Regions from separate parts of the Flavonifractor porci genome, predicted to be linked through region 3. Evidence: riboswitches for the same ligand, from Rfam matches in the RefSeq annotation. Region 3 holds a riboswitch; each other region holds the start of a gene.
What was found. Region 3 has a riboswitch for cobalamin ahead of WHJ28_RS07425 (ABC transporter substrate-binding protein). Riboswitches for the same ligand answer to the same signal wherever they lie in the genome.
Positions count from the first base shown of each region.

Region 1: another riboswitch for cobalamin. It lies ahead of WHJ28_RS03035 (energy-coupling factor ABC transporter permease); the one in region 3 lies ahead of WHJ28_RS07425 (ABC transporter substrate-binding protein).
Region 2: another riboswitch for cobalamin. It lies ahead of cbiD (cobalt-precorrin-5B (C(1))-methyltransferase CbiD); the one in region 3 lies ahead of WHJ28_RS07425 (ABC transporter substrate-binding protein).

Region 1 covers NZ_JBBHLB010000002.1:162,290-165,554, forward strand. The annotation lists gene WHJ28_RS03025 (precorrin-8X methylmutase) at 1-630, shown strand, start outside; gene WHJ28_RS03030 (sirohydrochlorin cobaltochelatase) at 636-1,421, shown strand; cobalamin riboswitch at 1,402-1,591, shown strand; gene WHJ28_RS03035 (energy-coupling factor ABC transporter permease) at 1,625-2,344, shown strand; gene WHJ28_RS03040 (energy-coupling factor ABC transporter substrate-binding protein) at 2,358-2,654, shown strand; gene cbiQ (cobalt ECF transporter T component CbiQ) at 2,657-3,265, shown strand, end outside.
Region 2 covers NZ_JBBHLB010000002.1:146,712-149,976, reverse strand. The annotation lists gene cobM (precorrin-4 C(11)-methyltransferase) at 1-409, opposite strand, end outside; gene cbiD (cobalt-precorrin-5B (C(1))-methyltransferase CbiD) at 456-1,592, opposite strand; cobalamin riboswitch at 1,686-1,868, opposite strand; gene WHJ28_RS02945 (GNAT family N-acetyltransferase) at 1,917-2,369, opposite strand; gene WHJ28_RS02940 (cation-translocating P-type ATPase) at 2,372-3,265, opposite strand, start outside.
Region 3 covers NZ_JBBHLB010000006.1:131,698-134,962, forward strand. The annotation lists gene WHJ28_RS07415 (D-alanyl-D-alanine carboxypeptidase family protein) at 1-361, opposite strand, end outside; gene vanG (D-alanine--D-serine ligase VanG) at 358-1,395, opposite strand; cobalamin riboswitch at 1,722-1,912, shown strand; gene WHJ28_RS07425 (ABC transporter substrate-binding protein) at 2,043-3,089, shown strand; gene WHJ28_RS07430 (FecCD family ABC transporter permease) at 3,090-3,265, shown strand, end outside.

The sequences.
Region 1 (3,265 bases), on a different contig from region 3:
CAGCGGGTGGCCCCCGCTGAGATCGAGGCCAGAAGTATGGAGATCATTGGCCAGGAGCTGGGTGAGCGGGTATTTCCCGCCGACCAGCTGCCGGTGATCAAGCGGGCCATCCACACCAGCGCCGACTTCGACTATGCCGACAATCTGGTGTTCTCTCCTGACGCGGTGGCGGCGGGTATTGCCGCCATCAAGGGGGGCTGCACCATCGTCACCGATACCCAGATGGCCTTCTCCGGGGTCAACAAGAAGGTGCTGGAGAAGTTCGGCGGCAAGGCCGTATGCTTCATGTCCGACCCGGATGTGGCTGCCGAGGCCAAGGCTCGTGGGGAGACCCGGGCCACTGTGTCCATGGAGCGGGCCGCTCAGCTGGAGGGCCCTCTGGTGCTGGCCATCGGCAACGCCCCCACTGCTCTGGTGCGGATTTGCGAATTGATCGAAGAGGGGAAGATGGCCCCCGCCCTGGTGATCGGCGTGCCGGTGGGCTTTGTCAACGTGGTGGAGAGCAAGGAGCTGCTCCTCACCATGGATATCCCCCACATCGTGGCCCGGGGCCGCAAGGGAGGCAGCAATGTGGCCGCCGCCATCTGCAACGCCCTGCTCTACCAGGCCAGCAACAACGTACGGGAGTGAAGGATATGAATAGACAAGCCCTTCTGGCGGTGTCCTTCGGCACCAGCCACCGGGACACCCTGGAAAAGACCATCGCCGCCATTGAGAAGGCCCTGGCCGCCGCCTTTCCGGAGCGCACCCTGCGCCGGGCCTTCACCAGCGGTATGATTTTAAGAAAGCTGGAGCGGGAGGGTACCCACATCGACGACGTGCCCGCCGCCCTGGAGAAGCTGGCGGCGGAGGGATACACCGACGTGCTGGTCCAGCCCACCCACATCATGAACGGCGATGAGTACGACAAGATGATGGACCTGGCCACCCCTTTTGAAGACCGGTTTGAGAAGCTGACCTTTGGCCGCCCCTTGCTCACCGAGACCGGGGACTACCTGGACGCGGTGCAGGCTCTGCTCCATAATCTGCCGGAGGCGGAGGAGGGCAAGGCCATCCTCTACATGGGCCACGGCACCGAGCACTTTGCCAACTCCTGTTACGCCCTGCTGGAGTATGTGTTCCGGGATATGGGCCGGAAGGATGTGGTCATCGGCACGGTGGAAGGCTACCCCGGGTTCGGGGAGGCGGCGCGCCGTATCCAAGAACTGGGCGCCACAAAGGTGGAGCTGCGCCCCCTGATGATCGTGGCGGGCGACCACGCCAAAAACGATCTGGCGGGGGAGGAGGAGGATTCCTGGAAGTCCCTGCTGGAGCAGAAGGGCTACGCCGTCAACTGTGTGCTCCAGGGCCTGGGGGAGTTTCCCAGCATCCAGGCCCTCTTTGTCAAGCACGCCGGAGAGGCCAAACAACTCCAGGCGTAAGCCTGTTTTGCATAGAGGGCCGGGAAAAGGGAAGCCGGGTGGAAATCCCGCGCAGTCCCGCTGCCGTAAGAGAAGAGCCGCCGGGCACCATGTCACTGGGGAAACCTGGGAAGACGCACGGCGGCAGAGAGGCTCAAGCCGGAAAACCTTGCCCGGCCCGGCAATCCAAACGCCTACGAGTGATAGGAAAGGATGAAACGACTATGAGAACTCTGACTGCCAACAAAACCGTCCGCGCCGCGGCGGTGCTGGTGGGGCTGCTGGGTCTGATGACCATGAGCGCCTCCGCCATGCACATTGCCGAAGGTATGCTGCCCGTGCCCTGGGCCATCGGCTGGGGCGCGGTGTGTGTGCCCTTCCTGGTGGCCGGCTTCTTCTCCATCAAGAAGAAGATCGACCAGGCCCCCCGGGCCAAGATCCTGCTGGCCATGTGCGGCGCCTTCGCCTTCGTGCTGTCCGCCCTGAAGATCCCCTCGGTGTCCGGCTCCTGCTCCCACCCCACCGGTGTGGGCCTGGGCGCCATCCTGTTCGGGCCCCTGGTCATGACGGTGCTGGGACTGATCGTGCTTCTCTTCCAGGCCCTGCTGCTGGCCCACGGCGGCCTCACCACCCTGGGCGCCAACGTATTCTCCATGGCCATTGCCGGGCCCATCGTGTCCTGGCTGGTCTATAAGCTGCTGCGGAAGGTCAAGGCTCCCGCCGCTGTGGCGGTGTTTGCCGCCGCCGCCCTGGGCGACCTCTTCACCTATGTGGTCACCTCGGTACAGCTGGGGGTCATCAACGGCGGCATGGTGAAGTTCCTTACCATCTTCGCCGTCACCCAGGTACCGCTGGCCATTGCCGAGGGCCTGCTCACCGTGGTGATCTTCAACGTGCTGGAGAAGTACAGCAAGACCGAGCTCCATGAGCTGCAGGTGCTGTAAGGAGGGGATGGATATGAAAGTTTGGCAGAAAAATTTGATTTTGATCCTGTTGGTGGTGGTCATCGCCGCCGTGCCCCTGTGGCTGCTGCCCAACGCCGAGTTCGGCGGAGCCGACGGCCAGGCTGAGGAGGCCATTATGGAGCTCAACCCCGACTATGAGCCCTGGTTTGAGCCCATTCTGGAGCCCGCCAGCGGCGAGGTGGAGTCCATGCTCTTCGCTCTCCAGGCCGCCATCGGCGCCGGTGTGGTGGGCTTTATTCTGGGCCGCATCACCAAGAAGCCGGACGGGAAAGAGAAAGGAACGAACTGACCATGGGCACCGACCGCTACGCCTATCAGTCCCGCCTGCGGCGGGTGTCCCCCATGCCCAAGCTGCTGCTGACGGTGGTCGCCCTGGTGATTTGCCTGTGCTGCGACAGCGTGGCGGTGGGCCTGTTTACCCTGGTTCTGATGGGGGTGCTTATTACCGCCCTGGGGGGACTGCCCCCCAGGGTGTACCTCCATTTTCTCAAGGTGCCGCTGATCTTCCTGGTCATCGGCTGCCTTACCATCGTGGCGGGGGCCTATCCTGCCGGGACAGAGATGGTGGCCGCCATTCCGGTGGGCGACAGCTTGTGGGGCTTTACCATGGATGGCCTTTGGCTGGGCGGGCGCATTTTCTGCAAGGCCCTGGGGGCGGTGGGATGTATGTACTTTCTCTCTCTCAATACCCCCGTTACCGACCTGACCATGGCCCTGGAGAAGCTCCATGTGCCAAAGCTGCTGGTGGAGCTGATGGAGCTCATCTACCGCTTCATCTTCGTGCTGGCTGAGACGGCTTCCAACATCCGCACCGCCCAGGATTCCCGGCTGGGCTACCGGGGATTTCGCCGGTCGGTGTCCTCCTTGGGGATGCTCTCCTCCATGGTGTTTCTGCGGGCA
Region 2 (3,265 bases), on a different contig from region 3:
TGCGGGTGATGATAACCGACTGTGATACATCAGGCAGAGTATACTCCGCGCAGAGGGCTGCGGCGGCTCCGGAGAAGGAGGACACGCCGGGAGTCACATCGTAGGCAATGCCCAGTTTGTCCAGCTCATCCATCTGTTCCCGGTGAGCGCCGTACAGGGAGGGGTCGCCGGTATGGAGCCGGACGGTGGTGCCCCCCCTGGCCTCGGTCTGCCGTATCACCTCGATAACCTCTTCCAGGGTCATCTTGGCGCTGTCGTAGACCTGGCAGCCTTCCTTTTTATAATCCAGCAGAGCGGGGTTTACCAGGGAACCGGCGTAGATGATGACATCCGCCTCCCCCAGCAGCTTGGCTCCCCGCACGGTGATGAGATCGGCCCCGCCGGGGCCCGCGCCGATGAAATGTACCATAATCGAAACTCCTATCTGTATCGGCGGACGACCATAAAGGTCGCCCCTACGATTGATGTTGATGCAGGGCAAGCAGTTTATCAGCTCCCGCTGTCTGTCCCAGCAGTCCATACTGGTTGGAGAAGAACACCGCCTCAATGGCCAGGTCGGGCCCGGCCCGGTGGTGCAATACCTCCTCCAGGGCCTGGGCAATGGAGGCCATCACCGGCTCCAGCAGCCCGACCTCCTTCAGCAGCTCCACCCCCGCATCGGTAGTAGGGCAGGCAAAGAGGGCTTTCAGCAGCGCCGGGCTTCCGCCCGCCAGAGCGGCGTGGGCGGTGAGGGTCTCCCGCCGGCCGTCGGCCACCTTGGAGTGGGTGTTCATGCTTCCCGCCGCCACCTTGATCAGCTTGCCCAGGTGGCCCACCAGCAGGAAGGACCGGAAGCCCAGCCCGGCGGCGTAGTCGATGGCGTGGCCCAGGTAGTTGCTGCAGGTGCAGCGATGGGTCAGGTCCAACCTCAAAGTCTGTTCCGCAAAGGTATCCCCGTAGTTGCCGGGGGTGACCAGCAAATCGGTCACTCCGGCGACGCGGGCCATATCCTGCTCCAGATAGAGGGAGTCGATGAGGGCGGCCTCGCTCATGGGGCGGACGATGCCGCTGGTACCCAGGATGGAGATGCCCCCCTCAATGCCCAGCCGCGGGTTGAAGGTGCGCCCCGCCAGGGCCTCCCCCTCCGGCACTGAGATGGAGATGGCCAGCCCGCCGGCATAGCCGGCCCTGGCCATCTCCTCCTCCGCCTGCTGCCGGATCATCCGCCGGGGGGTGGAGTTGATAGCGGCCGCGCCTACCGGCTGGTCCAGTCCGGGCCGGGTCACCCGGCCCACGCCGGTACCGCCGTCGATGGTGACGCCCGGGGTGTTGGTCTTTTCCGCCCGGGCAAAGATCCGGGTGCCGTTTGTCACATCCGGGTCGTCCCCGCCGTCCTTCCGGACTGCGCAGCTGGCCCAGCCGGTTCCGGCGGCGTGCTCCAGCAGCTCGACCTCTACTGGAATCCCTGCCGGGGTCTCAATACGGACAGCGGGCAGACTCTGCCCGGTGAGCAGCAGCCGGACCGCCCCGGCTGTAGCGGCGGCGGCACAGGTACCGGTGGTATAGCCGCAGCGCAGCCTCTTGTTCCCCACCGGGATATACACTTCCAGCACCAAACCGCCTCCTCTGCGTCAAAAAAGCCCTCCCCATGTCGGGGAGGGCTTTTCAATCCAAAAAATGCCGCACCTCTCCACCTCAGAGCTACGCAATACGGTATCCCTGCAGCGGGTTTCCTGGCTTGCGCTTCCTCCTCCGGCGCACCTTCTCAGCCCCATCGGCCAATGGTCTCTGCGCCTTCGTCCACGCTTACAGTAGAGGTAAGACTGCGCCGGATTTCCACCGGCTTCCCCCTTGGCGGCACTGCCGCAACTGCGGATACGCTTCAATTCTCCGCTCATTATAGCAGGGCGCGAGGGAAAAGTAAAGGTAATTTCTTGTCAAACGGACTCACAAGGCGGCTGCCGCACCATAACGAAATTGGTCAATTTGATCCCATGGCGTTCTACCTGCTGCTCCCGCTCCACCTCCCAGCCCCGGCGTTCAAAAAAGGGCCGGGCAGTGAGGGAGGCGTGGGTCAGCCGGGCGCCGGGCAGGCTGTCGCACAGGGCGGTGGCGACTCCCCGGCCCTGGAGATCCTTATGGACATAGAGCCGGTCCAGATAGCCATCGCCGGTCAGGTCGGCAAAGCCGGCAATCCTCCCGTCCCACTCCGCCACCAGAGTGGTGTGGGCCTGAAAGGAGGCGTCCCAGGCCGCCAGATCCACCTGTCCGTCGGCCCAGGCATCCAGTTGCTCCGGCGTATAGTCCCGCCCGCATACCCCATGGACCGTCTGGTAGAAGAGCTCTGCCAGAATGGGGCAGTCTGACGGACGGTAGGACCGTATTGTCAGACTCATGTGCGGTCCCTCATGTGTCTGGCCTTATCCCACAGCAGGGCGCCGTACTGACATACCTTCAGCAGCACGTTCATCACCGGGTAGGACAGACCCAGGAACACCACCAGTACCAGGAAGGACTGAATGGTCAGCTGGCTCAGGCCGAAGCTGGCTCCGAACCAGATAATAGCCACCGCGGAGGAGGCAGACATGGCGATCATCAGCACCCGCCGCTTCCAATCGAAGGGCTTACACACCTGATAGAGCACCAGCAGGCCGATGACCACCAGCAGAATGGTGGACATGGTAGACAGCTCGGCGGTGGTAAAGCCGAAGGCCAGATAGAAAGCCTCCAGCCCCAGCACGATGAGCAGGTCGGTAAGGCCGCCGGGCAGAGCCGCCCGGAACACATTGGTCAAAAATTTTCCCTTCACCAGCGCGTGGTTAGGCTCCAGAGCCAGGAAGAGAGAGGGTACGCCGATGGTAACGGCACTGAGGAAGGAGATCTGCAGCGGTGTTACCGGGTAGGGGAAGGTGGCAAACAGAGAGATGATGGACAGGAAGAAGGAGAAGATATTTTTCACCAGATAGAGGGCGGCGGCCCGCTGGATGTTGTTGATGACCCGCCGCCCCTCGGCCACCACCTTGGGCATAGCGGCAAAGTCGGAGTTGAGAAGCACCAGCTGGGCGGCATGGCAGGCGGCTTCCGCTCCGGAGGCCATAGCAATGCCGCAATCGGCATCCTTCAGGGCCAGTACGTCGTTAACACCGTCGCCCGTCATGGCCACGGTGTGACCCGCCCGCTGGAGGGCCCGGACCAGCTTGCGCTTCTGGTCAGGGGTAACACGGCCGAACACGGTGTATTCCCGCACCGCCCGGTCCATATCGGCGTCACTCTGAAGGGTGGCGGC
Region 3 (3,265 bases):
TGAAGTCCACGTTCTCCTGCCGCCGGCCCAGGTCGATGGCCAGACCGGTCTGGTGCTCACTGCAACCGGGCATGGCCACATAGCTTTGGGTAAAAGCCAGCCCCTCTTTGGCCAGGGTGTTGTCCCAGATGGCCTGCTGCTCCGCCCGGCTGCGCCAGCCGGACACGGGGAGGATACCCGACGTCCCCCCTACCGCCCGGAGGCAGGCCCTCAGGGCCGCCGCCGCCCGGCGTTCCAGCTGCACCCCGCCCTCCAGCTCCGCCAACTCCGGATTGGCCGGGGCCCGCAGGGGATGGGCGGCGTTGACCAAAATCAGCGGTCCGGTGGAGGTCAGGTCCCGGACCGTCCCCTCCCCCCTCACGGCTCCAGCCCCAGGGCAATGAGGCGGCTCACCAGGGCGGGAAAGTTCAGGCCGATCCCCTTCATCATATTGGGGTAGCGGCTGTGGGCGGTAAAGCCGGGGATGGTGTTGACCTCGTTGAAGTAGATCTCCCCCTCCGGGGTGAGGAACAGGTCCACCCGGGCAAACACCCGACAGTCCAGGGCCTGATAAATGATCCGGGCCGCCTCCTGGATGGCCGCCGCCTGCTCCGGCCGGATGCGGGCGGGACAGTGGATGGCGGAGGTCTTGAGGGTGTACTTCTCCTCGTAGTCAAAGAAGCCCTGGGACAGCTGGATCTCATCCACCAGCCCCACCGTCAGTTCCTCGTTGCCCAGCACGGCGCACCCCACCTCAAAGCCGGGCACCGCCTCCTCCAGTAGGGCCTCCCGGTCGTGCTTCAGTGCCTCCTTTACCGCCTCCACCAGGGCCTCCGGCCCGGTCACCCGGGTGATGCCGAAGGAGGAACCGGCCCGCACCGGCTTGACGAACAGGGGATAGCCCAGGTCCCGGGCCACCCTCTGGAGGTCGGCCTCCCGCCAGTTTCGGTCCACCACCGTCCCCCGGGGAACCTTCACCCCCGCCAGGGCGGCCAGCTTATGGGCCCGGTCCTTGTCCATGCACAGGGCGCTGGCCAGGGTACCGCAGCCGATCACCGGCACCCCCGCCAATTCCAGCAGGCCCTGGAGGGTGCCGTCCTCCCCATTTTTCCCGTGGAGCACCGGGAAGGCCCCGTCAAAATGAAGCCGCGTTCCGGTACCGTCCAGCAGCAGAAGCTCCCCCCGCCCCCGGTCCAGGGAGAGGGTGCAGGGGGTACAGCTTTCCTGCTGCCAGGTATCAGCCTCCATCCGGTCCAGAGGGCCGGTATAGTACAGCCACTGTCCCCAGCGGGTGATGCCCACCAGCAGGGGCGTATAGGCCTCCCGGTCCATATGGCTCACCACGGCATGGGCCGATTGCAGAGAAACGGCATACTCCGTGGAGCAGCCGCCGAAAAGTACCAGAATGGTTTTCATTGTAGATTCCTCCCAACAGGCAAAAACGCCTTGCTTTGATACCGATATGGTACCAAAGCAAGGCGTTTGATGTTTTTGCTTTTTCTTTCCCGCACCCTACAAGTTTCCAAACATTTCTTTCTATTTTCTTACAACAAGGCTCTCATCTCACCTCCCGCCCAGAGCCCCGGCAGCGTCCGAACGCCCTCAGGCAGGGCAAAGGCCAGTCGTCATCCTCCTTGCGGTTCATCCAGGCAAAGATCCTGAGCAGTTTGAAAGCTGCGGCATTTCAGGAAAAAAGTGCATTTTCTTGACAAAAAGCACGACATCCATTAGAATAGGGCCACAATCTATACTACCTTCCAAGTGTCCAGCTTCGGCTGGGTGAAAAGGGAATCGGGTGAAAGTCCCGAGCGATCCGGTCACTGTAAACGGGGAACAAACCGCAGCAGCCATTATCCCGCCCAAACGGGGGACGAGAAGGCGCGGTGCGTGTTGATCCGTAAGCCAGGAAACCTGCTTGGATAGGGGATAGGCATCTTCCGCAGAAAGAGCCCTGTCCAGTGCTGCAGCCCCGGTCAGATCTGGAAGTCCGCTTTCTCTGGAAAGCGGACTTTTTCTCTTTTTTGCGGCTGGCGCATATATCATCACATCAGGAGGAATGTTCTATGAATGGAATCCGCACCGCCGCGTCCCTGCTTGTCGCCTCGGCTTTGGTCCTGTCTCTGGCCGGCTGTTCCGGGGGCACGCCGGCCAGCTCCCCGCCCCCCGCCGGCACAAGTCCCGTCCAAACCGCGGAAACGCCATCGGCGGACGCCCACTACCCGGTCACCATCACCAACTATGACTACGCCGGCCAGCCGGTCACCTACACCTATGAGGCCCCGCCGGAACGGGTGCTGTGCGTCTATCAGGGCTGTATCGAGACCATGATCGCCCTGGGCCTGGAGGATCATGTGCTGGCCTCCTACGGACTGGACAATGAGGTCAAGGAGGAGTGGCAGGCCGGTTTTGCCAACATGAAGTACGACGCTTCCGTTTTCGCCCCCGATCTGGAGACCGTCACCCTGCTGGAACCCGATATGATCTTCTCCTGGGGTTCCTACTTTGGGGACAAAAAACTGGGCGACGTACACAGCTGGAACGAAAAGGGCGTGGCCACCTACATGAACTCCAACACCGTGCCCGGCGGCACCCGCACCCTGGAGCATGAGTACGAGGATATTCTGAACATCGGCAGGATCTTCGGGGCGGAGGATCGGGCCGCAGCCCTGGTGGATGAAATGAAGGGGCAGGTGGAAGCCACCCTGGCCGCCGTGCCGGGACAGCAGCCCCTTCGGGTGGCGGTGGTGGAGCCTGCCGGCGGCAGCATCACCAATTACGGCGCGGACACACTGGCCGGCGATATGGTGCGCGCGCTGGGCGGACAGCTGGCCAAGCCCCAGGGCAGCGACATGGGCAAGGAGGATCTGGTGACCTGTGACCCGGACGTGATCTTTGTGGTCTACATGGCCTATGACGGAGACGACCCCGAGACGGTCAAGGCCGCCCAGCTGGCCGCCATTCAGGACGATCCCGCCTTCGCCAGCCTTTCCGCCGTTCAAAAGGGCCGCGTTCACCTCATCATGCTGGGCGATATGTACGCCAGCGGCCCCCGCACCATTGACGGGCTCAACACCCTGGCCCAGGGGATGTATCCCGGTCTGGAGCTGTAAATGGAGCCCCGGCGGAATGTTCTGGCCCGGCATCCCTGGACCTATCTGGCGGTGTGCGCCGTCCTGCTGGCGGTCCTGCTGGCGTCCCTGCTGGCAGCCGTCAGCCTGGGCACCATGTCCATCCCCCCGGGAGACGTCTACCGGGTGCTGCTGCATGAGCTCTTTGGCCTGGGCGA